Linked DNA regions of Minwuia thermotolerans. The protein of the gene in region 2 interacts with the protein of the main gene of each other region in a pairwise test. Links are inferred from orthologs where the notes say so. Each region holds a gene or a part of one and is shown on either strand. Other genes may lie near its edges.

The links.
Region 1: the proteins of CWC60_RS15375 (region 2) and def interact in binary tests that used the Escherichia coli proteins (3 or more experiments, as listed by UniProt). The link is inferred for Minwuia thermotolerans from one-to-one orthologs.

Annotation. Positions count from the first base shown.
Region 1 is NZ_PIGG01000023.1:10,100-12,886, forward strand. Bases 10-2,723 are described here. They hold def (peptide deformylase), read left to right. Parts: upstream 10-964; coding sequence 965-1,483; downstream 1,484-2,723. Other genes in these bases: CWC60_RS04870 (SDR family NAD(P)-dependent oxidoreductase), read left to right, coding at 10-724; fmt (methionyl-tRNA formyltransferase), read left to right, coding at 1,507-2,415; truA (tRNA pseudouridine(38-40) synthase TruA), read left to right, coding at 2,415-2,723. In the rest of the region: more of CWC60_RS04870, read left to right, coding at 1-9; more of truA, read left to right, coding at 2,724-2,787. UniProt on the Escherichia coli protein: Removes the formyl group from the N-terminal Met of newly synthesized proteins. Requires at least a dipeptide for an efficient rate of reaction. N-terminal L-methionine is a prerequisite for activity but the enzyme has broad specificity at other positions.
Region 2 is NZ_PIGG01000047.1:26,021-28,973, forward strand. What follows is about bases 7-2,886. They hold CWC60_RS15375 (aspartate-semialdehyde dehydrogenase), read left to right. Parts: upstream 7-875; coding sequence 876-1,898; downstream 1,899-2,886. Other genes in these bases: CWC60_RS15370 (MOSC domain-containing protein), read left to right, coding at 8-757; CWC60_RS15380 (hypothetical protein), read right to left, coding at 1,979-2,329; CWC60_RS15385 (DUF1328 domain-containing protein), read right to left, coding at 2,384-2,557; CWC60_RS15390 (PAS domain-containing protein), read right to left, coding at 2,684-2,886. Outside these bases: more of CWC60_RS15390, read right to left, coding at 2,887-2,953.

The sequences.
Region 1 (2,787 bases), on a different replicon or contig from region 2:
GACCGCGAAGCTGCTGGCCGCGCAGGGCTGCAACGTCGTCGTCAACTACACCAAGTCCAAGGCCGAGGCCGAGGAGACCATGGAGGCGTGCCGCGCCGAGGGCGTGAAGTCGATCGCCGTGCAGGCCAATGTCGCCGAGGACGACGACTGCAGGAAACTGGTCGACGCCTGCATCGGCGAGTTCGGCCGCCTCGATCACCTGGTCAACAATGCCGGGACCACGAAGTTCGTTGCCCATTCGGACCTCGATGGTCTGGACGCCGACGATTTCCGCTGGATCTACTCGGTCAACGTCGTCGGCCCCTACCAGATGATCAAGCACGCCGCGCCGCACATGCGCAAGAACGGCGGCAGCGTCACCAACGTCTCCTCCATTGCCGGCGTCACCGGCCTCGGCTCCTGCGTGGCCTATGCCGCCTCCAAGGGCGCGCTGAACACCATGACGCTGTCGCTGGCCCGCGCGCTGGGTCCGGAGATCCGCGTCAACGCCATCTGCCCGGGGATGATTCAGGGCAAGTGGCTGCGCGAGGGCATGGGCGAGGACCGCTATGACGGCTTCCTGCAGCACCAGCTGAAGACCAACCCGCTGCAGAAGGTCTCGACGCCGGAAGACAATGCCCGCGCGATCCTGATGTTCATCCAGGGTTCCGACCTGATCACCGGCGAGACGCTGCTGGTCGACGGCGGCTACCATCTGGGCTTCGCGCCCACCGTCGCGCGGTAATCCTCGACGACAGGTCGATGACTGGCGCCCCCGCCGCGTGCCGGGGGTCCGGTCGGCCGCCGCGCCGGCACGGTCGGAGCAGGATGCCCTGCTGAACCAGATGCCCGCACAAGCCTGCCCCTGACACTGTTCGGGGGGGCGGGCATGACATGAGGGATGGGGCCCTCCCCGCCACTTGACGCTCCGGCTGCGGCGACCTAACTCCATGCGGCTTCCGGAACTTTCGAGTAGAATTAGCCCATGGCCCTCTTGCCCATCATCACCGCGCCCGACCCGCGTCTGCGGGTGAAGTCCGAGCCCGTCGGGACCGTCGACGACGATCTCCGCCGGCTGATGGACGACATGCTGGAGACCATGTACGACGCCCCCGGCGTGGGCCTTTCGGCCATCCAGGTGGGCGTGCCGAAGCGGGTCATGGTGGTGGACTGCGCGGCGGACGACGCGGCGCCGGAGCCGATCCACCTGGTCAATCCGGTGATCCGGGAGGCGTCGCCCGACATGCGCGCCTACGAGGAAGGCTGTCTGTCGCTGCCCGAGCAGTACGCCGAGGTGGAGCGCCACGACCGCATCACCGTCGACTATCTCGACCGCGAGGGCCGGCCGCAGACGCTGGAGGCCGACGGGCTGCTGTCGACCTGCATCCAGCACGAGCTGGACCATTTCGACGGCGTGCTCTTCGTCGACCACATCTCGGCGCTGAAGCGATCCATGATCATGAAGCGGCTGAAGAAGGCGAAGAAGCTGAAGGCTGCGGGGTGACCGCCGCACTCCGCATCGTCTTCATGGGCACCCCGGACTTCGCGGTGCCCGCGCTCCGCGCGCTGCACGCGGCCGGCCACGAGATCGCCGCGGTCTATTCCCAGCCGCCGCGCGCCGCGGGCCGCAGGGGGCGGAAGACGATTCCCGGCCCGGTCCACGCCGCCGCCGAGGCGCTGGGGCTGAAGGTTCTGACCCCGGTGTCGCTGAAGAAGCCGGAAGCGCAGGCGGAATTCGCGGCGCACGAGGCGGACGTCGCCGTGGTCGCCGCCTACGGCCTCATCCTGCCGCAGGCGATTCTCGACGCGCCGCGGCTCGGCTGTTTCAACATCCACGCCTCGCTGCTGCCGCGCTGGCGCGGCGCGGCGCCGATCCACCGCGCGGTCATGGCTGGCGACGAAAAGACCGGCGTCACCATCATGCAGATGGACGCCGGCCTGGACACCGGCGACATGGCGCTGAAGGCGGAAACAGCCATCGGCCCGCGCGACACCACCCAGAGCCTGCACGATCGCCTGGGGGAGATGGGCGCGGCGCTTATCGTCGACGCGCTGCGGCGGCTGATCGAAGGCACTCTGGAACTGACGCCCCAGCCCGAAGATGGCGTGACCTACGCCGGCAAGATCGATAAGGCGGAGGCGCATATCGACTGGACCCGGCCGGTCGCGGAAATCGACCGGCTGATCCGCGGCCTCGCCCCCTTCCCCGGGGCGTGGTTCGAGCACGAGGGCGAGCGGATCAAGGTTCACATGGCGACGCCTGCCGCCGGCGCCGCCGAGGTCGCGCCGGGCGTGGTGGTCGACGAAGAACTCACTGTGCAGTGCGGCGACGGGCTGATCCGGCTGGAGGTGCTGCAGCGCGCCGGCGGCAAACCGATGGATGCGGCCACCTTCCAGCGCGGCCGCGCGATCCCCGCCGGCGCAGTGCTGGACTGATGCCGCGCTACCGCCTGGTGCTGGAATATGACGGCGCCGGATTCGTCGGCTGGCAGCGCCAGACAAACGGCCTCGCGGTCCAGCAGGTGATCGAGGAAGGCATCCACGCCTTCACCGGGGAAACAGTGACGGCGATCGCCGCGGGCCGGACGGACTCCGGCGTCCATGCGCTGGCCATGACGGTCCATGCCGATATCGCCCGGGAGATGCCGGCGTCCAGGATCCGCGACGCGCTGGCCCATCACGTCCGCCCGCACCCGGTGACCGTGCTCTCGGTCGAGGCCGTCCGAGACGGTTTCAGCGCCCGTTTCGACTGCGTGAAGCGCCATTATCTCTATCGCATCCTGAACCGCGCCGCCGTCCCGGCGCTGG
Region 2 (2,953 bases):
GCGCGCCATGGCCGAGATCGTGCAAATCCTGCGTTTTCCCGTAAAGGGCCTGTCGGGCCAGGAGCTCGACTCCGTCGACGTGTCGCCCGCCGGGGGCGTGCCGCTCGACCGCATGTTCGCGATTGCCCGGGGTTCCGCCATGGCGGGCGGCAAGGCGGTCGCCGATCTGGGCTGGAAGGACTGCCTGCAACTCAAGAACTGCCCGAAGCTTGCCTCTCTCGCCGCGGAATTCGACGCGGAGGAAATGGTGCTCACACTGAAGCGCCAAGGCCGCCAGGTGGCGCGCGGGAACCTCTCGCAGCCGGTCGGGCGGCAGCTCATCGAACAGTTCCTTTCCGCCTTTCTGGCCGACGAAATCAATGCGCCGCCGAAGATCGTCAGCGAGGAGGGCCAGATCTTCTCCGATGCCCGCGCGCCGGAGCTTTCGATCATCAACCTGGAGACGCTGCGCGACATCGAGCGGGTTCTGCGCCGGCCGCTCGACCCCCGGCGCTTCCGCGGCAATCTCTATGTCGACGGACTGCCCGCCTGGGCAGAGTTCGACTGGGTCGGCAGCGAACTCGACGCCGGCGGCGCGCGGTTGCGCATCACCCAGCGGATCGACCGCTGCGCGGCGACCAATGTCGACCCGGCGACGGGCGAAAGCGACATGCAGATTCCGAAAGTGCTGCAGTCCGGTTTCGGTCACATGGACTGCGGCGTGTTCGCCGAGGTGCTTTCGGCAGGCAGCATCCGGCGCGGCGACGCCATCGGCTGAGCCGGGCCCAGACAATCTGCGGCGCTCCGCTTGATTGCGTCCGGGGGCGCACGTATGTAACGCCACTCCGGCCCGAGAGAGGCTGGCTCCAATTCCCCGCAACCGAAAGGGTCTGATCATGGGCTATCGCGTCGCCGTCGTGGGCGCCACGGGCAATGTGGGCCACGAGATGCTGAACATCCTGGACGAGCGGATGTTCCCTGCCGACGAGGTCGCCGCTGTCGCCAGCCGCAAGTCGAAGGGCAAGGCGGTGTCCTTCGGCGACCGCACCCTGAAGACCCACGCGCTGGAAGAGTTCGATTTCGCCGGCTACGACATGGCGCTGTTCTCGGCCGGCGGCGACATAGCCCGGGAATGGGCGCCGAAGGCCGCGGCCAAGGGCTGCGTCGTCATCGACAACAGTTCCGCCTTCCGCATGGACCCCGATGTCCCGCTGGTGGTGCCGGAGGTCAATGCCGACGCCCTGGCCGGGTACACGAAGAAGAACATCATCGCCAATCCGAACTGCTCGACGGCGCAGCTCGTGGTCGCGCTGAAGCCCATTCACGACCGGGCGCGCATCCGCCGCGTCGTCGTCTCCACCTATCAGTCGACTTCCGGCGCGGGCAAGGCGGCGATGGACGAGCTGTTCAACCAGACCAAGGGCATCTACGTGAACCAGTCGCCCGAGCCGGCGGAGTTCACCAGGCAAATCGCCTTCAACGTCATTCCCCATATCGACATCTTCCTGGAGGACGGCTCGACCAGGGAGGAATGGAAGATGACGGTCGAGACCAAGAAGATCCTCGACCCCAAGATCCGGCTGACGGCGACCTGCGTCCGGGTGCCCACCTTCGTCGGCCATGCCGAGGCGATCAACCTGGAACTGGAAGAGCCGCTTTCGGCCGACGAGTGCCGCGAACTGCTGCGCGAGGCGCCGGGCTGCATGGTGGTCGACAGGCCCGAGGACGACCAGTACATCACGCCGGTCGACTGTGTCGGCGACTACGCGACCTTCATCAGCCGCATCCGCGACGACGGGACGATCGAGAATGGTCTGAACCTGTGGGTGGTCTCCGACAACCTGCGCAAGGGCGCGGCGCTGAACACCGTGCAGATCGCCGAGACCCTGGGCAGCCGCTTCCTGCGCAAGGCCGCCTGAGCCTCCGGGGGGCCGCAGACCAACGGAAAAGGCCGCGGCGTTGATACGCCGCGGCCTTCGTCTCCCGGTTTCCGGCAGACTTACTGGCCGGCGGGATCGTCGACCGCCTCGCCGGTCTCCTCGGCCGCCTCGTCCATGGCCTCGCCGGTTTCTTCGGCAGCCTGATCGATGGCGTCGCCGGTGTCTTCGGCGGCTTCGCCGAGCGCGTCGCCGCTCTCCTCGGCCGCCTCATCCAGAGCCTGACCGCTCTCCTGGATATCGGTGTCGACGGCCACGTCGTCGCCATCGCCGGTGTACATGATCACGGCGAAGATCGCGACGACCGCGATGACAGCGACCGCCAGGACCGCAGCGATGCCGCCGCCCTTGCCGTGCTTCGCGCCGCGGCGTTCGGCGGGATCGGTTGTTTCGTTATCGTGTTTGTCAGCCATTGCGGATTCTCCGTTCTTGTTGTCTTTCGTCGGCTGTCGGGATCATTCCGGGCGTCAACGGGGCCTTCGCCCGCGCACGATGCCGAAGATCAGCGACAGGATGAACAGGATCACGAAGATCACGAACAGGATCTGCGCGATGCCGGCGGACGCGGATGCGATCCCACCGAAACCGAACACGGCCGCGATGATCGCGATGATGAAGAAGAGCAGGGCCCAGCCCAACATGAGTTCGCCTCATTTCTGTTCTTGTACGTGGTCGTTCCCGGCGCCGAGGCCGGGTTTACCCGAGAGGTGGGGAGCCGCGGCGGCGGCCGCAGTGCCATCAATTGTCGCAGCGATCGCGGTGCGCCATCAGAGCGGGGCGTGCTGGCCCGGCACACCCCTGCCGATATCGACCCAGGCCGCGTTGATGGCCCTTATCCGGCCCATCGAGATCCGTTCGATATCGCGAACGGGCTCCAGATAATCGGCGTGATGGATGGTGTACTCGATCTCCCCGGCTTCGTTGCGCAGCGGCAGGCCGAAGGATTCGAGGCGGTCCCGGTCATGCTCCGATCCTTCCCTGCCCAGCACAGCGAGCAGGCCGCAGGGGTGACGGACGATTGTGAACAGGCGCTGCCG